4 regions of the Variovorax sp. 10N412 genome follow, and region 4 is predicted to be linked to each of the others. Evidence: predicted binding sites of a transcription regulator. Region 4 holds the regulator's gene; each other region holds the start of a gene.
What was found. The regulator LexA, encoded in region 4, represses DNA repair genes until DNA is damaged. The targets are predictions, from matches to a motif close to ACTGTATNNNNATACAGT.
Positions count from the first base shown of each region.

Region 1: a site for LexA is predicted at 2,869-2,886, ahead of AC1DJH_RS20685 (putative DNA modification/repair radical SAM protein). Genes of this name have one in related genera too.
Region 2: a site for LexA is predicted at 1,041-1,058, ahead of AC1DJH_RS16665 (ATP-dependent helicase). Genes of this name have one in related genera too.
Region 3: a site for LexA is predicted at 3,611-3,628, ahead of imuA (translesion DNA synthesis-associated protein ImuA). Genes of this name have one in related genera too.

Region 1 covers NZ_JBFTIO010000008.1:271,212-276,518, reverse strand. Annotated here, with positions in the region: gene AC1DJH_RS20705 (LysR family transcriptional regulator) at 1-75, shown strand, start outside; gene AC1DJH_RS20700 (sensor domain-containing diguanylate cyclase) at 84-1,598, opposite strand; gene AC1DJH_RS20695 (YbhB/YbcL family Raf kinase inhibitor-like protein) at 1,764-2,357, opposite strand; gene AC1DJH_RS20690 (Rieske (2Fe-2S) protein) at 2,381-2,764, opposite strand; gene AC1DJH_RS20685 (putative DNA modification/repair radical SAM protein) at 2,908-4,173, shown strand; gene AC1DJH_RS20680 (UdgX family uracil-DNA binding protein) at 4,207-5,307, shown strand, end outside.
Region 2 covers NZ_JBFTIO010000006.1:164,470-169,776, forward strand. Annotated here, with positions in the region: gene corA (magnesium/cobalt transporter CorA) at 1-838, opposite strand, end outside; gene AC1DJH_RS16665 (ATP-dependent helicase) at 1,071-3,212, shown strand; gene hpf (ribosome hibernation-promoting factor, HPF/YfiA family) at 3,546-3,875, shown strand; gene AC1DJH_RS16675 (PTS sugar transporter subunit IIA) at 4,066-4,533, shown strand; gene hprK (HPr(Ser) kinase/phosphatase) at 4,629-5,307, shown strand, end outside.
Region 3 covers NZ_JBFTIO010000001.1:377,056-382,362, forward strand. Annotated here, with positions in the region: gene AC1DJH_RS01940 (error-prone DNA polymerase) at 1-1,425, opposite strand, end outside; gene AC1DJH_RS01945 (Y-family DNA polymerase) at 1,418-2,821, opposite strand; gene imuA (translesion DNA synthesis-associated protein ImuA) at 2,790-3,596, opposite strand; gene AC1DJH_RS01955 (ABC transporter substrate-binding protein) at 3,730-4,854, shown strand; gene AC1DJH_RS01960 (LysR family transcriptional regulator) at 4,878-5,307, opposite strand, start outside.
Region 4 covers NZ_JBFTIO010000001.1:5,259-10,565, forward strand. Annotated here, with positions in the region: gene adk (adenylate kinase) at 1-589, shown strand, start outside; gene AC1DJH_RS00045 (asparaginase) at 634-1,596, opposite strand; gene lexA (transcriptional repressor LexA) at 1,670-2,353, shown strand; gene AC1DJH_RS00055 (hypothetical protein) at 2,491-2,868, shown strand; gene AC1DJH_RS00060 (D-2-hydroxyacid dehydrogenase family protein) at 2,970-3,977, shown strand; gene AC1DJH_RS00065 (MFS transporter) at 3,974-5,143, shown strand.

The sequences.
Region 1 (5,307 bases), on a different contig from region 4:
TTCATCGACTTCGTGCTGGAGCGGGTGCGCGGGCCGGGGGATGGGCCAGGGGATGGGCTGGGCGAGGTGCCTTAGCCGCTCGGCTACGTGCGCCGGTCGAGGCCGGTGCTCTCGTAGTACCGCGCCTTGTCCACGTACATCGCCCGGTCCGCGCGCTGCAGCGCGGCTTCCAGAGACTCGCCGGCATTGCAGGTCGCCAGCCCGATGGCCAGGCTCAGCGGATGGCCGCTCTGACCCGCGTGGAACTGGTTGTTCAGCTCCAGCAGCATGAGGATGCGCTCGCGCATCGCGTCGGCGCCGCGCTCGTCGGTCATCGGCAGCAGCACGGCGAACTCGTCGCCGCCCACGCGCGCAGGCCAGGCCGGCGGCGCGACGGCCTTGTCGAGCACCTCGCCCATGCGGCGCAGCATCGAGTCGCCGGCGGCGTGGCCTTCCTGGTCGTTGAGCTGCTTCAGGCCGTTGAGGTCGATGACGACGATCGACACCGGCCACGGGCCCTTGCGCGACAGCCGGTTGAGCTCCTCGGTGTAGTAGGTGCGGTTGCACAGCTGCGTGAGCACGTCGTGCTTGCCGAGGTACTCGAGGTAGGCCTCGGCCTTCTTGCGCGCGGTGATGTCCACCAGCGACACCAGCACCAGGTCCCAGCTGTCGAGCCGGTCGTCCTGCACGGCGAACTGCATGTGGATGTTGAGCGCCTCGCCCGACAGCGAGTAGTTGAGCACCTCGCGGTGCTGCACCGTCTTGCCGTTCCACAGGTCGTGCAACTGCTCCGCGAAAGACTCGCGCATCTCGTCGCGAAAGACGCGCGACAGGCTGCCCAGCAGCGCGGTCAGGTCGGGCGCGCCGAACATGCGCAGGGTTTCCTGGTTCACGTCGATCACGCGGATCTCCTGCATGCAGCGCGTGACGAACTCGGGGTGCACCTTGATGAAGGTGGCGAAGTCGGTGATGCCGCGCGCGCGGATGTTTTCCATCAGCGTGCGCACCGCGCTGAAGTCTTCCACCCACAGCGACACCGGCGAGCGGTCGAACAGGCTGCGCGCGTACCTGGCGCTTTCGTCGCGCAGGCGCTGCGCGGCCACGCGCTCGGTGATGTCGTCGAGCGAGACCAGCACGCGGTCCCAGGTGGCCTCGTGGCCGGGCAGCACGCGGGCGCGCACGCGCACGTCGAGCCGGCGGCCGTCCAGGGCGTAGTTGACGGTCTCGCTCTCGAAGGTGAGTTCGCCGCGCCACAGCCGGTCGAGCTCGTGCACCACGGTGGCCGACATGTCGCCGCGGAACACGCGGTCGAGCGCGCCGAGCAGGGTTTCCTGGCTGTCGGCCGCAAAGAGCTTCAGCGTGTGCTGGTTGACCCGCAGCACCTTCAGCAGCGCCATGCAGTCGCTCACGCGCAGGGGGTCTTCGGCCAGGTAGGCGACCAGGTCGGTCACGCCTTCGGTGCGCCAGCCGTCCAGCTTGCGCTTGAGGTCGCTGTAGTCCTCGACCCAGAGCGAGACGGGCGCCAGGTCGAACATGGCGTCGAGGTCGCCAACGGACGGTGGAGCGGTGGAGCCCGCGGAAACCGTTGAAGAGGCGGACGCGGCTGCTGGCATGACCATCGATGAAGCTTTCGGAAAAGCGGCAGCAGCCATGGCTGACCGGCGCCGGCGAACGGGAGCCTTAATTATTACCCGCGTGCATACCTTTGCACTTGACACGCGGCGCCCCGTTGACGCGCCCCCAGCGGGTCTTGCGCAACGACGGCAACGACCGCACCGGCGGCATCAGCGGCTGTACAGGCCCACCACGCTCTGCCCGCCCAGCGCATGGCCCTTGAGCGCGGCCACCAGCGCGTCGCGCGACAGGCCCGCCGGCAGCGCGCCCGGTGCGAGGTCGGAAGCGACCACGGTCATCACGTAGTGGTGCGGCCGGTCGCCCACCGGCGGGCACATGCCGCGGTACGCGGGCGCGCCGGCCACGTTCGGGCCCATGGTGAAGTTGAAGTTCGAGCCTGCCTGGCCTTCGCCGGCCTTGAGTTCGCCGCGCTCGGCCGCGATGTTGTAGGCCACCCAGTGCGACACGCCCAGGCCGGCCGCGCCGTCCGGGTCGAAGATCAGCACGGCGACAGATCGGGTCTTGGCCGGCAGGTTGCTCCATGCCACGGGCGGCGAGACGTTCTTGCCGCCGCACTCGCCGGCCCCGGCGTGGTCGGCCGGGATCACGCCGTTGTCGGCGAAGGCGCTGGAGCTGACGCGCATGCCCGTGAAGGCCTTGCCGCCGGCGCCGGTGCCGCCCGACATGCCGGTACAGCCGGCCATGAGGCCCGCGAGGGCGAGGGCCGCCACTGGCGAGGCGAGGGAGTGAAGCTTGTTGCGCATGGAATCTCCTGGAAAGGTTGTGTTCATCCGGCGTGGCCCAGCCACACGCTGCCGTCCGTCTTCTCGTGCACCGCCAGCGGCGTGAGCCGCGCGCCGCGGCAGGGGCCGCCGACGCACTTGCCGGTGTCGGGCTCGAAGATGGCGCCGTGGCGCGCGCACATCAGGAAGCGCCCCGAGCTTTCGAGCACCTGGCCCTCGAAGTCGAGCGGGCCGCCCGCATGCGGGCACTGGTTGAGGTAGGCGTACACCCCGCCGTGCCAGCGCACCGCGAAGGCGGGCACGCCGTTGTGCGCGGTGAACTTGCTTGCGAGGCCATCGTCGGGGAGGTTGGCGCAAATTGGGCCGGGGGCGGGTGCCGAGGCGCCGTCATCGGGCGTAGGGGCGGGCGCTGTGGGGTCGTCGGTCATCTGCCAGCGAGGGTAGCCAAGGTTCGGGGGCTGCGCAATGCGCGATGGCCGGCTTACAAATCGCAGCCAGATGACAGGATTTCCGCGGACGGCCGCGGTTTAAAACTGTATATTCATACAGTATCTGCTTCATCAAGGCCCCCGTGGACATCCAGCGCAAACTCGCCATCCTGGCCGACGCCGCCAAGTACGACGCCTCCTGCGCGTCGAGCGGCTCGCAGCCGCGCGACTCGCTGGGCGGGCGCGGCATCGGCTCCACCGAAGGCGCGGGCATCTGCCACAGCTATGCGCCCGACGGCCGCTGCATCTCGCTGCTGAAGGTGCTGCTGACCAACCACTGCCAGTACGACTGCCTCTATTGCGTCAACCGCGCGTCGAGCAACGTGCCGCGCGCGCGCTTTCGCGTCGACGAAGTGGTGCAGCTCACGCTGGACTTCTACCGCCGCAACTGCATCGAGGGCCTGTTCCTGTCCAGCGGCATCATCAAGTCGCCCGACCACACCATGGAGCAGGTGGTCGAGGTGGCGCGCGTGCTGCGCGAGGAGCACGACTTTCGCGGCTACATCCACCTGAAGACCATTCCCGATGCCAGCGACGAACTGCTGGCGCGCGCCGGCCGCTATGCCGACCGGCTCAGCATCAACGTCGAGATGCCCACCGCCGAAGGGCTGCAGGCCCTGGCGCCCGAGAAGAACGAAAGCGCCATTCGCCGCTCCATGGCACGGCTGCGCCTGCGCATCGACGACACGCGCGAGGAGGCGCGCCGCGTGGTGCCCATTCGCGCGCTGCCGGGCGCCGCGCCGACCGCCGCCAAGCCGCCGCCTTTTGCGCCCGCAGGCCAGAGCACGCAGATGATCGTGGGCGCCGACGCCACCGACGACCGGCGCATCCTCGCGTCCAGCGCCACGCTCTATGGCGCCTACAAGCTCAAGCGCGTGTACTACTCGGCCTTCAGCCCCATTCCCGACGCGGCCCGCGCGCTGCCGCTGGTGGCGCCGCCGCTCATGCGCGAGCACCGGCTCTACCAGGCCGACTGGCTCATGCGCTTCTACGGCTTCGAGCACCAGGAGATCGTGGCCGCGCCCGACGGATTGCTGCGGCTGGACGTCGACCCCAAGCTGGCCTGGGCGCTGGCGCATGCCGAGCGCTTTCCGGTCGACCTGAACCACGCGCCGCGCGAGATGCTGCTGCGCGTGCCCGGGCTGGGCGTGAAGGCGGTCGAGCGGCTGCTGCAGGCGCGGCGCGTGCGCCGGGTGCGCGCCGACGACCTGCGGCGCCTGCACGTGCCGGCGCGCAAGGTGCTGCCGTTCGTGGTGGCCGACGGCCACCGGCCGGCTGAGGGTGCCATGGCGGCGGCCGTGCCGGCGGCCCGGCCGGCACAAGCTGCTGCGCAGGCCTCGCTGTTCTGAGCAAGGGCTGAAGAAAGGCCGAGGACCAGGACCATGCGCATACGGCTCGAAGACCCGGTCGACCTGGATGCCTTCCGCCGCCATGCGCGGCGGTTGCTGGCCGGCGGCGTGCCGCCCGACCAGGTCGAATGGAGCGACGGTGCGATGAGCGAAGGCGCGGCCGAAGACCTGTTCGGCGGGGCTGGCGACGAAGGCGATGTGTTCGACCTGGCACCGTCGCCACCGGCCGCCAGTGCCGCGCGGCATGCGGTGCCCGCGTCCTTCGTCGCGCTGTGTGCCGACGTGATCCTGCACCGCGACCCGCAACGCCTGGCGCTGCTGTACCGGCTGCTCTGGCGCCTGACCCGCGAGCCGGCCCTGCGGCACGACCCGCTGGACGCCGACATGATGCAGGCGCAGCAGATGGCCAAGGCCGTGCACCGCGACATCCACAAGATGCGCGCCTTCGTGCGCTTCACCCGCGTGGCGGACGCCGACGTGGGCGAGCGCCACGTCGCGTGGTTCGAGCCCGACCACCGCATCGTGGCGGCCAACGCGCCGTTCTTCGCGCGCCGCTTCGCGCAGATGCGCTGGGCCATCCTCACGCCGGATCGCTGCGTCGAATGGAACGGCGAGGCCCTGTCTTTCCGCGACGGCGCCGACCGCCGCGAGAAGCCGCCGCCCGATGCCGGCGAGCAGCTCTGGCTGACCTACTACGCGCACATCTTCAACCCCGCGCGCCTGAAGGTCGCCATGATGCGGCGCGAGATGCCCCGCCGCTACTGGCACAACCTGCCCGAGGCCGCACTGATCCAGCCGTTGACGGACGCGGCCGCGACGCGCAGCCAGTCGATGATCGATGCGCCGCCCACGGTGGCCCGGCGCATCCGCGCGCCCGTGCCGCTGCACCTGCGGCCGGCCGACGGCGTGGCGCCGGCCAGCCTCGACGAGTTGCGTGCCGCCGCGCATGCGTGCCGCGACTGCCCCATCGGCGCACTGGCAACGCAGGCCGTGTGCGGCGAAGGCCCGCAAGGCGCGCGGCACATGCTCGTCGGCGAGCAGCCCGGCGACCAGGAGGACCTGGCAGGCCGCCCCTTCGTCGGCCCGGCCGGCCAGCTGCTCGACCGCGCGATGGCGCAGCTGGGCTGGGCGCGC
Region 2 (5,307 bases), on a different contig from region 4:
GCGGCAGCAGCGCCACGCTGGCCACCGAGAAGATCTTGATGGTCTTGTTCTGGTTGATGTTGATGAAACCGACGGTCGCATCCATCAGGAAGTTGATCTTGTCGAACAGGAAGGCCGTGTGGTTGTCCAGCGACTCGATGTCGCGCAGGATCTGGCGCGCTTCCTCGAACTGCTCGGCGTTGAGCATCTTGCTGCGCATCATGAAGCTCACGGCGCGGCGGGTGTCCATCACGTTGCGGCGGATGCGCCCGTTCAAGTCTTCCTGCCGCGCAATGGCGCCGAGCACCTCGCCGGCCAGCTCGTCGCTGACGTTGCCCGAGAGCACCTTCTTGCCGGCGACCTCGAGCTCGTCGTAGATGTTCTCCAGCGTGTCGGCCGAATACTCGGCGTCGGCGTCGAAGAGCTTGAGCATCACTTCTTTCGCGTCTTCGATCAGCCCCGGCGCGCGGCGCGCGCGCATGCGCAGCAGGCGGAACACGGGCACGTCCTCGTCGTGGATCGAGAACAGCACGCCGCGGCTGCGCAGGTCGGTGTTGTGCTGGTTCAGGATGAAGGCCACGCGCACGGTGCGCGGGTCTTCGTCGTCGTCGATCAGGAAGTCGGAGCGGATGTGCAGCTCGCCGTTGTCTTCTTCGTAGAAGCGGGCCGATTCCTCGATGTCCTCGTCCATCGCGTCTTCGGGAATCGACAGGCCGTAGTACTGCTTGATCCAGCGCTTCTCTTCGAGCGTGGGCGACTCGAGGTCGACCCAGATCGGGTGGAACTTGGAGAGCTCTTCGAGCGACTCGATCTCTTCCTGGACGAGGCGGCCGTTGGCGAGCGTAAAGATGTTGAGCATGGGCTCACTCCCGGGTGTGACTGACTGAAACGTGGGGCGGGGGAGGGGAGGGGCGCTTTCAATTCCCGGGCCCGACGCGCGCGAAAAGCGGGTCAGTGAAAGGGAGTTGAAAGCTGCCGAGACGGGGCGGTTTCCATGGGAAGAATCTCCGGTTGCAGCGAGCCGCGATTATGTCACCGGCCATATGACGGCCGCCGGTCGAACTGGACGGACATACAGTAAAGTCGGGCGCATGCAGACCGCTGCGCCCCTTGCTTTTCCCGCCGCACCGAAGACCCAGGCCGAGCGCCTGGCCGCCGCACTGTCGACACTCAACGAGGCGCAGCGTGCGGCGGTCGAGCATGGCGTGGGCGCCGCCATCGGCGAGGCCGATACCCATGTCGTCGAACGCGACGAACGGCCGCTGCTCGTCATTGCCGGCGCCGGTTCGGGCAAGACCAGCACGCTGGCGCACCGCGTGGCGCACCTCATCGCCGGCGGCGTGGATCCGCAGCGCCTGCTGCTGCTGACCTTCTCGCGCCGGGCCGCGCAGGAAATGGAGCGCCGCGCCGGGCAGGTCCTGGCCAGGGTGCTCGGGCTGAAGTCCGAAGCGCCGCCCGTGCTGCCATGGGCCGGCACCTTCCACGGCATCGGCGCGCGGCTGCTGCGCGAATACGCCCCACAGATCGGGCTGGACGAGAACTTCACCATCCACGACCGCGGCGACGCCGAAGACCTGATGGGGCTGGTGCGCCATGAACTCGGGCTGTCGTCCACCGTGAACCGCTTTCCGCGCAAGGGCACCTGCCTGTCGATCTATTCGCGCTGCGTGAACACGCGCGCGCCACTGGCGCAGGTGCTCAAGGAGTCCTTTCCCTGGTGCGCCGAGTGGGAGGCCGAGCTCAAGAAGCTGTTCGGCGCTTACGTCGAGGCCAAGCAGCAGCAGAACGTGCTCGACTACGACGACCTGCTGCTCTATTGGGCCGAAATGGCCGCCGAGCCCGCGCTGGCCGCGCAGATGGGCGCACGCTTCGACCATGTGCTGATCGACGAATACCAGGACACGAACCTGCTGCAGGCGTCGATCCTGCTGGGGCTCAAGCCCGACGGGCGCGGCGTGACGGTGGTGGGCGACGACGCGCAGTCGATCTACTCGTTCCGCGGCGCCACGGTGCGCAACATCCTCGACTTTCCCTCGCAGTTCACGCAGGCCGCGCGCGTGGTCACGCTGGAGCGCAACTACCGCTCGACGCAGCCCATCCTCGACGTGTCGAACCGCGTCATCGCGCAGGCGGCCGAGCGCCACGCCAAGACGCTGTGGACCGACAAGCCCTCGGCCGGCAAGCCGATGCTGGTGCTGGTGGCCGACGAGGCAGGGCAGGCGCGCTGGGTGGCCGACAAGGTGCTGGCGCACCGCGAGGGCGGGTTGGCGCTGAAGTCGCAGGCGGTGCTGTTTCGCACCTCGTCGCACAGCGCGGGGCTCGAGCTGGAGCTGGCGCGGCGCAACATTCCGTTCGTCAAGTTCGGTGGCCTCAAGTTCCTGGAAGCCTCGCACGTGAAAGACCTGCTCGCGGTGCTGCGCTTTGCGCAGAACCCGCGCGGGCGCATGGCGGGCTTTCGCGTGACCCAGCTCATTCCGGGCATCGGGCCCGCCACGGGAGCGCGGCTGCTCGACGCCATGGACAAGGTGGCCGACCCGGCGGCGGCGGTGCGCGACTTCGGGCCGCCTTCCGCAGCCCGCGCGCAGTGGGCCGAGTTCGCCGACGCGTATGCCGCCCTGCGCGCGCCGTCGCTGCCCTGGCCGGCCGATGTTGAGGTGGCGATGAACTGGTACCTGCCGCACCTGGAGCGGCTGTACGAAGACACCTCCGGCGTGCGGCGCGCCGACGTGGAGCAGCTGGCGCGGCTGGCCGCGGGGTACGGCTCGCGCGAGCGCTTCCTGACCGAACTCACGCTCGATCCGCCCGAGGCCACCAGCGACCGCCCGGGCCCGCCGCTGCTCGACGAGGACTACCTGATCCTCTCGACCATCCATTCGGCCAAGGGGCAGGAATGGAATTCGGTGCACGTGCTCAACGTGGTCGACGGCTGCATGCCGGCCGACGTGGCGCAGGGCGCGCAAGAGCTGGAGGAAGAGCGCCGGCTGCTCTACGTGGCCATGACGCGGGCGCGCGACCACCTGCACCTGCTGGTGCCGCAGCGCTTCCACATCACGCAGCAGGCGGCGCGCGGCGACCGCCACCTGTACGCCAACCGCACGCGCTTCATCGCCGATGCCGACCTCGCAGGCTTCGAGCAGCAGACCTGGCCGCCCCCGCCGGAACGTCCGCCGGCGGTGCCGCCGCCGAGCGCGGTGATCGACCTGCGCAACCGCATGCGCGCGGCCTGGCGCTGAACCGGCCGGCCCTGCCGGCGGCAGGGTCACCGGGTTTTTCGCCCTGACACACATCTGCGCAAAAAGCCGGCGAGGCCTGCGCCGCGCGCTTGCATTGCTATGGATTGATGAGCATGTGAAAAGCTGCGCGAAAACCGTGCTGCGCTGCGGGCAGCCCTGGTATTGCAATCCCGTGACAGCTTGGGCATAGTGAATCGACCGCTCCAATTTCTGTCTCATTTCTCTTTCTTCCCCCCTTTCTCCCCCTTCTTTCCCACGCACACCAGTTCCCCCGGCCACGCTTCATTCCGGAGCGCGGCCATTTCCCCAACCGTCAATTCCAGGAGGTCATTCATGAATTTGACGATCAGCGGCCATCACCTCGACGTCACACCTGCCTTGCGGACCTATGTCACGAGCAAGCTGGACCGGATCACCCGGCATTTCGACCAGGTGGTCGATGTGAAGGTGATCCTCACGGTGGAAAAGCAGAAGGAAAAGGAACGCCGCCAAAGGGCGGAATGCAACATCCACGTCAAGGGCAGCGACATGTTCGCCGAATCGAGCCATGCTGATCTCTATGCCGCGGTCGACGACCTGGTCGACAAGCTGGACCGCCAGGTGGTGCGCCACAAGGACCGCCTGCAGGATCACCATCACGCGGCGCCCAAGCGCCTGATGTAGATCGGGCGCCTCGCGCTCCACTCACAGAGCCGCCTCCGGGCGGCTTTTTGTTTTCCGACTGTCACGCAAGGGCTTTGGCAGGCGCCCCAGGCGCCAAGGGGCCTGCGGGCAACATGTAGATAAAAAGTAAATACAGGGACTGGGGGTTTTTACCAACCGGGTGCATAATCGCCCCCGCTCTGCACCCACCATGAATCGCCTCGCGTCCATCCTGCCGCCCGCCCAAGTGCTTGTGAGCGTTGACGCTACCAGCAAGAAACGTGCTTTCGAAGAAGCTGGCCTTCTGTTCGAAAGCCTTCATGGGCTGGGACGCGCCCTGATCACCGACAGCCTGTTTGCGCGCGAGCGCCTCGGTTCCACCGGCCTCGGCCACGGCGTTGCCATTCCGCATGGCCGCATCAAGGGCCTGAAGGCGCCGATGGCCGCCGTGTTCCAGCTGGCCAACCCCATTGGGTTCGACGCACCCGACGAACAACCCGTCGCGCTGCTGATCTTCCTGCTGGTGCCCGAAGCGGCCACGCAGAAGCACCTCGAAATCCTGTCTGAAATCGCCGAGCTGCTGAGCGACGCCAGCCTGCGCGAACAGATCAAGTCCAGTACCGACGCGGCCGTGCTGCACGGCCTCATTGCCGGCTGGCAATCCACGCAAGTCGCCTGAGCGCATGCGTCGGCACGCGCGGCTGCTGATAAGCTGCGCGGCTCTTTCCGTCACTCCAACGCAATGCTGGCGCCCGTGCGCCGGTGCCTGAACGCATGAAGCCGACCGTCATCAGCGCCGATGCCATGTTCGAGGAGTTCCGCGGCTCGCTCCGCTGGGAATGGCTCGCAGGGCTTGGCGCGTCAGAACGCCAGTTCGACCCCGAGGTCATCAGCCGCGCGCAATCGGCGGCCGACCTGGTCGGCTACCTCAACTACATCCACCCGTACCGTGTGCAGATCCTGGGCGCCCGCGAAGTGGCCTACCTGACGCGTGGCAGCCCCGAGGACTGCGCCCGGCGCATCGCGCGCATCGTCACGCTGGAGCCGCCGATGCTGGTGCTGGCCGACGGCCAGGCCGCGCCGGACGAACTGCTCTCGATCTGCGAGCGCGCCCAGTTGCCGCTCTTTGCCACGCGCGAGTCGTCGGCGTTCGTGATCGACCTGCTGCGCGCCTACCTGTCCAAGCACTTCGCCGAGCGCACCTCGATGCACGGCGTGTTCATGGACATCCTGGGCATGGGCGTGATGATCACGGGCGAGTCGGGCCTGGGCAAGAGCGAGCTCGGGCTGGAGCTGATCTCGCGCGGCAACGGCCTGGTGGCCGACGACGCGGTCGACCTGTACCGCATCAACCAGAACACCATCGAAGGGCGCTGTCCCGACCTGCTGCTCAACCTGCTGGAGGTGCGCGGCATCGGCCTGCTGGACATCCGCGCGATCTTCGGCGAGACGG
Region 3 (5,307 bases), 370 kb from region 4:
GATGACGACCGCGGCAATGGCGGCGCGCTCGCGGCCGTATCTTTCGTAGATGTACTGGATGACCTCCTCGCGCCGCTGGTGCTCGAAGTCGACGTCGATGTCGGGCGGCTCGTTGCGCTCACGGCTCAGGAAGCGCTCGAACAGCAGCGTGCCCTTCTTGGGGTCGATGGCGGTGATGCCGAGGCAGTAGCACACCGCCGAATTGGCCGATGAACCGCGCCCCTGGCAAAGGATCTTTTGCGACTTGGCAAAGCTCACGATGTTCTCCACCGTGAGAAAGAACATCTCGTAGCCCAGCTCGATGATGAGTGCCAGCTCCTTGTGGACCTGCATGCAGACGCTGGCCGGAATGCACGAGGCATATTTTTCGAGCGGGTATTTGTCGAGCGCGCCCTCCCACGTCTTGCGCACCAGTGTCTGCGCCGGCGTCTCGCCATTGCCGACGCTTTCGAGCGGGTACTGATAGTTCTTGCGAATCTCCTGCGGATCGAACCTGCAGCGCTCGGCCACCACCCGCGTGTTCTCGAGCATTTCCTGCAGGTACAACTGAGCCAGCCGCACACGCGAGCGCAGGTGCCGCTCGGCATTCGACTGCAATGCGAAGCCGCACTCGGCCACCGTCCTGCCTTCGCGCACAGCCGTCAGCACGTCGTGCAGCGGCTTGGTCGCACGCGAGTGCATGTGCACGTCGCCGGCCGCCACCAGGGGCACGCCGGCGGCCTCGCCCGCCTGCACCAGCGTGACGAACCACAGGTCGTCGTCCATCTCGTTGAAAAGCTCCAGCGCCAGCCAGAGGTTGTCGCCGTACAGGGCCTTGGCTGCCGTCAGGTCTTCATGCAGCGTGGCCGCGTCCACGGTCTCGCCGGGCATGCGATGCGGCACGAAGAGCACCTGGCAGCGCTGCAGCGAGGCCACGTTGCTGCCGTTCACGCTGTCGTCCCAGCTCACGAGGTATTCGCCCTTGGGCAGTTCGGTGGTGGTACGCGCGGCGGTGATGAACTCGCACAGGTTGCCCCAGCCCTCGGCGTCGTTCGCGATCACCACGAGCCTGAAGCGCTCGAAGCGGAACTCGCTGCCGAACAGCAGGCGAAAGCCGGGATTGCGCGGAATCTTCGGCTCGTCGGGGAACTCGCGCTCATGCGCCTCCAGCTTGGCGGGCAGGTCGCGCAGGGCCACGCAGGCGCGCACGATGCCGGCCACGGAGCATTCATCGGTGATGGCCAGCGCGTCATAGCGCAGCTGGTAGGCCCGCTCCACCATCTCTTCGGGCGTGGAAGCGCCGCGCTGGAAACTGAAGTTGGTCAGGCAGTGCAGCTCCGCATAGCCGGGCAGTTCCGCCGCCGGCCGCGCCCGCATCTGCACCGGCAGCGCATGCACCTTGGCGAGCTGGCGCTTGCGCTCCTGCTTGTCGCTGAGCTCAGGCATAGAAGCCCTGCAGGTACCAGCGCACCTCGCCGGCGGAAAAGCGCGCGGCGTGCCGCTCGCGAAAGATCCACACCAGCCCGGCCTCTGGGCTCTGCGCGACGTAGTAGTCGCGCAGTGCGGGCTGGCCGCCCTCTTCCTTGCCGCCCCACCAGCCGGTCTCCACGCGCTGTGGACCGATCAGCCGGCTCAACGGGCCGCGATAGCACGGGCGCTCGCCGTCCATGTCGAGCAGCAGCGGCTCGGGCAAGAGCCACGGCGGGTAGAGGGCGTCGGGCTGCGACGCGGCGGCCTGCGCTTCCTTGCGAGCCTTGTCGAGCGCCTTGTCGGGTGGCTTTTCTTTCTGCAGCGCCGGCCGCCACGCCTGCTTGCGCTCCGGCCGATGGTCGGCCTGCGCCGACGGCACCACCACCTGTTGCGCCCCGAGCCGCACGCTGAGCCGCTCGACCATCTCGTGCAGCTTGTCGCCCTTGCGGTTGTCTTCCGGCAAGAAACTGGTGCTGGCGCCGGCCCACGGGTCGGTTTCCAGCGTGCGCAGCTTCAGCCAGCTCGCGGGCGCGGCCAGCGTGGTGAGGGCGAGCTTTTCGGACAACAGCCGGCGCAGGTGCGCCATGTCCTGCGTGGGCTCGGCGGTGCGCACGGTGAGCTGCTGGTGCGGCGGCAGGTTCACGCCGTTGAAGCGCTTGAGGTCGAGCGTCCATTGCAGCTCGAGCGCGCGCGCGCCGCGTTGGCGTGCGCGCAGCCAGATCTGCAGGGCCGACAGCAGCCGGTTGGCCGACCACATGAGTTCGGGTCCGGTCTCGGCCAGCGCGGGCAGCTCCAGCCTCTGCTCGAACACGTCGGGCAGCGTGAGCCAGGCGTGGCTTTCGGGGCGCAGGCCCCAGGCGACGTCGAGCGCCACGCGCAGTTCCGCGCCGAAGCGCCGCGTGAGCCCGCCGCGCGGCAGCGCCGCCACGTCGCCCCAGGTGCGGCAGCCCATGCGCGCGAGCAGGTCGAGGTGGCCGTGGGCGGCCGTCAGCGTGTCCAGCGGCAGGCCGGCCGGAATCTCCCCGGGACGGCGCTCTTGGCGCGCGAACAGGCGCAGCCGCGCCAGCGCTATGAGGCTGGTGGCGCCCTGGGCGCCCAGCATGCGCGCGCCGGGCACGGGGTTGGATGCGAGCAACTGCCGCATCAGCGGGGTCCGGCCGCCCCACAGGCGTTCGCAGGCGGAGACTTCGAGCATCAGCGCCTCGTCCTGCCAGGCGACGTGGGGCGTGTACTGCAGCGCCCACCAGCCCAGCGCTTCAGGCGTGGGCAGGGCCACGACATCGGTGGCGCGGGCGGCATCCGGGGCGTCAGGGGTATCGGGGGTATCGGGGGTATCGGCCTCAAGCGACCACTGCAAGGCGATCCAGTGCATCCTGGCCTCCCTTCCATGCGTCGATGCGCACCACGGTGGCCGAGGTGGCCGCCGCGCCGGCGGGCACCGTGCCCTGCTGTTGCAAACGCAGCTTGCGCCGCAGCCGGGCGGCGGCCAGCAGCGCGGCCATGCGCGCGTTGCGCGCCGGCAGCATCAGCGGCGCGGCCAGCGGCGGGCCGCGGCGCTTGAGGATGTGCAGTTCGATCTGCGACGCGTCGGCCTCGCAGCGCAAGGCGCTGATGCGCAGGCGCGCGGGCGAGGCCGACAGCGCGACCGATTCGGGCCGGCACACGAACAGCAGCAGCTCATGCTGTGCGGCCGCCAGCTGCAGCCGCCGCAGCTCGCCCACCCGCGCCTGCGGCAGCCACGCCACGACGGCCGACACGTCCGCGCAGCGCAGCGCCTGCTCGCAGGCCCAGAGGCGCGCGGGCGCCGCCTCGCTCTTGACGCACATCAGCGACTCCACCGGCAGCCCCTGGGCCGCAAGCGAAGCCCCGCAAGGCTCGTAGGGCGGTCCGATCAGCACCACCGGCCCGCCGCGCGCCTGCACCGCCTGCGCCAGCGCGGGCAGCAACAGCTGCCACACATGCGCTTCGGGCGAGTGCTGCAGCAGCTCCGTCATGGCCCCGACCGGCCAGCCTCCGCCCGGCAACTCGGCGTCGAGCGCGGCATGGCCGGTGGCGACGACCTGCGCGTCGGCCAGGCCGAGTTCGTCGGCGTGCCAGACGCCGCGGCCCGCGGCGGCGGAAAAGGAGTCGAGGAAAGGGAGGCCCATGGTGAAGACTGTTAACTGTATTTTTATACAGTATTCCATGCACCACAAGCAAAGACGGGGAAAGATCGATTTACCCCAACGGAACGCTGCCTTAAGATAAGTTCGTTAACACTTTGTGACTTTATTACACAAAATGATTCGTTCGATTGCCGCCGCCCTCACCGCCCTGTGCACGTTGGCACTGGCACTCCCATCACCGGCGCAGGCCCAACCCAAGCCCATCGTCATCGGCCAGACCTACGTGAAGACCGGGCCGCTCGCCTCGCTGTCGACCGAGCCGCTGGTCGGCATCCGGGCCATGTTCACCGCGCTCAACGCCGGCGGGGGCATCAACGGCCGGCCGGTGGAACTTCGCCAGCTCGACGACGCCTACGACCCTGCCAAGGGCTCGGAGAACGTCAAGGCCTTCGCCAGCGAAGGCGCGGTCGGCATCCTGATGCCCATCGGCACCTCGTCGTCGGTCGGCGCGCTGAAGACCGCCAACGAACTGAAGATTCCCGTGGTCGGCCCGTACACCGGCGCGGGCCCGGTGGTGAAATTCTCGGAGTACGGTTTTCCGGTGCGCATCAGCTTCGACGAGGAATACAGCCGCATCGTGAACCACCTCTTCACCATCGGCCTGTCGCGCATCGCCTTCGCGCACAACGACAACCCGGGCGCGCGCTCGGCGATGGAAAGCACGCAGAAATTCATTGCCGAGCGCGGCGACAAGATGGTGGGCAGCGTGGCCGTGAAGAACGACGGCTCCGACGCCACCGAGCGCGCGCAGGAACTGGCCAAGCTCAAGCCCAAGGCGGTGGTGCTGTCGGCCACCAACGACGTGGCCGCCAAGTTCATCACGGCCTACCGCGCGGCCGGCGGCGAGACGGCCTTCTATTCGTTCTCCTTCCTCAACGGGCAGAAGCTGTTCCAGGACATCAAGAAGGACGCGGCCGGCGTGGTCATCTCGCAGGTGGTGCCCTACCCCTGGAACAGCGCGATGCCGGTCATCGCCGAATACCAGGCCGCCATGAAGAAGATCGGCGCGACCGAGTTCAGCTACGCCAGCCTCGAGGGCTACGTCACGGCCAAGGTGATGGCCGAAGGGCTCAAGCGCGCGGGCGCGAACCCGACGCCGGAGTCGCTGCAGAAGGGCCTGGAGTCGTTCAAGACGCTCGATCTCGGCGGCATCGCCGTGGCCTACCGTCCCGGCGAGCACCGCGGGCTGACCTTCTCCGAGCTGTCGATGCTGAAGGCCGACGGGCGGTACCTGCGCTGACCAGCACGGCCCCTTCAGCCCTTTCAGCCTCCCGCCTGCACCGTGCGCGCCACCGCCTGCAGCGCCTGGGCGAAGGCCTGCGCGGCGGGCGTGAGCGCCGCGCAGTCGCGCATCAGCAGCGACACCTGCACGTTCGGCAACCTGTCGGCCAGGCGCAGCGCCACCAGCCCCCTTGAGGCGGTCGCCCGCGTGAACAACGACGACGACGCCAGCGTGAGCGCGCCCGCGCGCTTCACCAGCGTCATGCCCAGCTGCCACGAATGGCAGACCACGATGTCGCGCGGCGGCGCTTCGCCAAGCTGTGCGAAGCAGCGGCGCAACAGCTGCGCGCCGTAGCTGGGCACCACCCACATCGCCTCGTGCAGCTTGCCCATCGCGCGCACGCGCGCCAGCGGATGGCCTGCCTTGGCGATCACGGCCAGTGGAAAGTCGAGCAGCACTTCCCTTTGCAGC
Region 4 (5,307 bases):
ATACAGCATTCCCCAAATCTCGACTGGCGACATGCTGCGCGCCGCCGTCAAGGCAGGCACGCCGCTGGGGCAACAGGCCAAGGCCATCATGGATGCGGGCGCACTGGTCAGCGACGACCTGATCATCAATCTGGTGAAGGAACGCATTGCCCAAGACGACTGCGCCAGCGGATTCCTGTTCGACGGCTTCCCGCGCACCATTCCTCAGGCCGACGCCATGAAGGCAGCCGGCGTCAAGCTTGACTACGTGCTTGAGATCGACGTGCCCTTCAGCGACATCATCGAACGCATGAGCGGCCGTCGCTCGCACCCGGCATCGGGGCGCACCTACCACGTCAAATTCAACCCGCCCAAGGTGGAAGGCAAGGACGACGTGACGGGAGAAGACCTGATCCAGCGCGAAGACGACAAGGAAGAAACCGTGGGCAAGCGACTGGACGTGTACAGCCAGCAGACGCGCCCCCTGGTGGACTACTACTCGGCCTGGGCCAAGGCCGACCCCGCCGCCGCGCCGAAGTATCGCGCCATCAAGGGCGTGGGCACGGTCGATGAAATCACCCAGCGTGCGCTGGCCGCACTGAGCAGCTGATTTCGCAGCCGCCCCCGGCCATTTGCACGGGGCGGCTTTCTCTCTTACCCGAGCAGTTCGAGCATCAGCGCGATGCGCGCCTTCACCGGCGTCAACGCGCCTGCGTCGCGGAGTTGATCGCCTGCTTTCGGCAGGATGCGTCCGTTCACGCATCGCGTGGCACGAATCACCGCCACACCTTCGGCCTGAGCCTTCAGCGCGGCGTGTTCGAGCGAGTGGTGCAGCGTGCCGTTGCCGGTTGCCGCGAGCACCAGTCCTCGCAGCGGCTCAGCACCGTTCGACTGGACAAGCGCATCGATCAGCGCGCCACTGGCACCTGCATAGCTCATGACGATCTCGACGCGAGGCCACCGCAAGCCGCTGGCGTCGAAGATCTTCGCCCTGCGAGACACAGCCGCTTCGGGCCATGCCCGGACCAGGCGCACTTCCCCTTCCTCCACATAGCCCACCGGCCCGGCATCGCCTGACGCAAAGGCTTCCAGCCGGTAGGTGTGGGTCTTCTGGATGTCCAGACCGCTGTGGATGGTTCCAGCGCACACCGCCGTCACACCCCGCGCGCCTGCAGTGACAGCAACGCCGAGGGCGTCCCTGACGTTCTGGGGTCCATCGGGCGCCAGCGCGGTCGCGGGTCGCATCGCGCAAGTCAGCACGATCGGCTTGGTCGCCGCCAGCACACTGTGCAGGAAGAAGGCCGTTTCCTCGAGCGTGTCCGTGCCGTGCGTGATCACAATGCCCGCCACGTCCGGTTGCGCGAGCCAATGCGCGCAGCGCTGAGCCAGCTTCTGCCAGACCTCGAACGACATGTCCTTGCTGTCGAGTTGCGCCACCTGCTCTGCGACCAGCGTCACTCCTGCGGGTGGCTCGATGCCGCCCAGCAGGTCGGCCACGCCCACCTGCCCTGCGGTGTAGCCGATGTTGTCACCGCTGCTGGCAGCCTTGCCAGCGATGGTGCCGCCGGTACCCAGCACCACCACGCGGCGCACGTCAGGCAAAGGGGAATTGACCATGACTTGTCAACTTTTAAAAACTGGTTAAAAATACAGCTACTGGATATCTACCCAGTGCCGCAAGGAACCACATATGCAGTTCGCCGTGAAGCTTACAGCCCGCCAGCAGCAGATCCTGGACTTGATCCAGAGTGCCATCGCACGCACCGGTGCGCCACCCACGCGCGCCGAAATCGCCAATGAGCTGGGGTTCAAGTCGGCCAATGCCGCCGAAGAACACCTCCAGGCGCTGGCCCGCAAGGGCGTGATCGAACTCGTCAGCGGCACCTCGCGCGGCATTCGCCTCAAGGGCGACGCCCTGCGCTCGCTCAACGAAACGCGCCACCGCGAAGGCGGCCAGTTCTCGCTCTCGCTGCCTGGCATGGCCCAGCTGGCGCTGCCGCTCATCGGCCGTGTCGCAGCCGGCTCTCCCATCCTGGCGCAAGAGCATGTCGACCAGACCTACTACGTCGAGAACACGCTGTTCCAGCGCCAGCCCGACTACCTGCTGAAGGTGCGCGGCATGTCGATGCGCGACGCCGGCATCATGGACGGCGACCTGCTCGCCGTGCAGGCCACCAAGGAAGCGCGCAACGGGCAAATCGTGGTTGCGCGGCTGGGCGAAGAAGTGACCGTCAAGCGCCTCAAGCGCAACAAGCAGGTCATCGAGCTGCACGCCGAAAATCCCGACTACCCGACCATCATCGTGCAGCCGGGCGAGCCCTTCGAAATAGAAGGACTCGCGGTCGGGCTCATCCGCAACACCATGCTCATGTAGGCCCATGGCCTGCTGGCAACAGCACCTCATCCGGCCGCGACAGGTGGCGGGCGTATGGCGCGAAGTCGCCATCACCCTGTCGCGGCCGATTCAAGAAATCCTGCCTGTGTTCAACCTCATACTTTTTTGGAGTTCACATGGGAATCGCCCTCCTCGCCATCGCTGATTTCTGGATGCCGCTGCAATCGCTGGCCAACCGCCTGATTCCGGCGCGCCGCCCCCACGCCAGGGATCGGCTCGACGCCAACGACACGTCCGCCGGATTGCGCTACGTGGCCGTGCGCCCCGCTTGCACCACCCGCGTCGGCGGCAACGCCACGGCGCCCGAGGTCGCCACGGCCCCTGCACGTCCCCTGCGCGTGGTTCGCGTGGTCGACGGCAAAGGCCAGCAGCGCAACAACCGCGTCGTGATCTCCGGGCGCATGGCCGACGTGTGCGACGAGCTCGACCGGCTGGCCGCGCTCGAAGCCGCAGAAACCCTGGCCACGGTCCACCGCTCGACGCGGCTGCACTGACGCAAAACGCCCCTGCGGAGGGGCCCGGAAGCCGCCGCGGGCCGGGTATCCAAACGTTCACTGGTGCGACATGCCAATGCTGCGAGGCACAATGGCACGCCATGAACATTGTGATCCTCGACGACTACCAGGACGCGGTGCGCAAATTGCGCTGCGCCGCCAAGCTGGACGCGTACGCGGCCAAGGTCTACACCAACACGGTGAAAGGCATCGGGCAACTGTCGGTTCGCCTCAAGGACGCCGATGTGATCGTGCTGATTCGCGAGCGCTCCCAGATTTCTCGCCAGCTCATCGAAAAGCTGCCCAAGCTCAAGCTCATTTCGCAGACCGGGCGCGTCGCCGGCCACATCGACGTCGCGGCATGTACCGAGCGCGGCGTGGCAGTGGCCGAGGGTTCCGGCTCTCCGCAAGCGCCTGCCGAACTCACCTGGGCACTCATCATGGCCGCCATGCGCCGGCTGCCGCAGTACATCAGCAACCTCAAGCACGGCGCGTGGCAGCAATCCGGGCTCAAGTCGGCGTCGATGCCACCCAATTTCGGACTCGGCTCCGTGCTCAAGGGCAAGACGCTGTGCATCTGGGGCTATGGCCGCATCGGCCAACTCGTGGCGCGCTACGGGCAGGCGTTCGGCATGCAGGTCGTGATCTGGGGGCGTGAAGCCAGCTGCGCCAAGGCCCGATCCGACGGCTTCCAGGTCGCACAGAATCGCCATGAATTCTTCGCCGCCGCCGACGTGCTGTCGGTGCATCTGCGGCTCAACGAAGAGACCAACGGCCTCATCACGCTGGAAGACCTCTCCCGCATGAAGCCGACGGCGCTGTTCGTCAACACCTCGCGCGCCGAACTGGTCGAAGCCGACGCCCTGCTCGCCGCGCTCAACCGCGGCCGCCCGGGACTGGCCGCCATCGACGTGTTCGAGAGCGAGCCGCCGCTGCAGGGCCACGCGCTGCTTCGGCTGGAGAACTGCATCTGCACGCCGCACATCGGCTACGTGGAGCAGGAAAGCTACGAGAGCTACTTCGGCCAGGCGTTCGACAACGTCGTGAGCTACATCAACGGCAATCCCACCAACATCGTGAATCCGGGCGCGCTGCAGGTCCGCCGGTGAGTCCGGTCGCGCCGCAGCGCACGTCGCAACGTGCGCTCTGGGCGCTGCTCGCCGGCAACTTCGTGATCGGCACCGGCGTGATGGTGGTGCCGGGCACGCTCAATGAAATCAGCACGTCGCTGTCGGTCGGCGTTGCCACCGCCGGGCAACTGATCACGGCCGCCGCGGTGGTGATGTGCATCGGCGCGCCGCTGCTGGCCGCCGCGGTCGCGGGCTGGGACCGGCGCCAGCTGCTGGCCCTCACCATGCTCTGGTACGCCGCCGGGCACCTGCTCGCGGCCTGGATGCCGAGCTTCGGCGCCCTCCTGCCGGTACGCATGCTCACGGTCATTGCGCCGGCCATCTTCACCCCGCAGGCCGCGGCGTGCGTTGGCATGCTGGTGCCGGCGGAGCAGCGCGGGCGCGCCGTGACCTTCGTCTTTCTGGGCTGGTCCATGGCCTCGGTGCTGGGCCTGCCCATCGGCGCGTTGATCGGCGGACATCTGGGCTGGCGCATGGCATTCACGGCCATCGCCGCCCTCAGCGTCGCGAGCGCCGCATCGATCTGGCTGACCTTGCCGAACGGCATTCGTCCCGCCGTGCTGACGGCGGCGGCCTGGTCGCGTGTGCTGCGCAGCCCGGTGCTGATGGGCATCGTCTCGGTCACGGCGCTGCAGGGCGCGGGCCAGTTCGTGCTGTCCAGCTATTTCGGCCCGATCCTCAAGCAGAGCTACGGCGCCGATGCGACCGCGCTCAGCGTGATATGGGCACTGTTCGGCATCTTCGGCCTGATCGGCAACATGGTGGTCAGCCGGTACATCGACCGTGTCGGCGCCGGGCGCATGGTGCTCATCACCAGCGCATTGATCGCCGTGAGCCTGCTGCTGTGGCCGCTGGCTTCCACGCTCGCCTGGCTGGCCGTGGTGCTGGTGCCCTGGGGGTTGGGCTGCTTTGCGACCAATTCGGCCCAGCAAGCGCGCCTGGTGGGCCTTGCACCTGCCCTCGCGCCGGGCTCGGTGGCGCTGAACAGCTCGGGCATCTACACGGGCCAGGCGGTGGGCGCCGCGCTCGGCGGCTGGCTGCTGGCCAACGACGCAGGGGCCTGGATGAGCTGGCTCGGCCTCGCCGTGCTGGTGCTGGCCATGGCGCTGAGCGTGGCCATCGACCGAAGCGGCCGGCCGGCCTGACTGTTCGAAGGCCTGCCCGCAGAAAAAGGCCTCCGCGTAAAACCCGTCACGTCACTTGCGCGCGGCGCTGCAAAATCGGAGCCTTCGACAGCGCGCCCGCGGCAACTGCCCCATCGCCTGCGCGGCGGGCCCGGAACCCATCCAACCATTGAAGACTTCCAGCA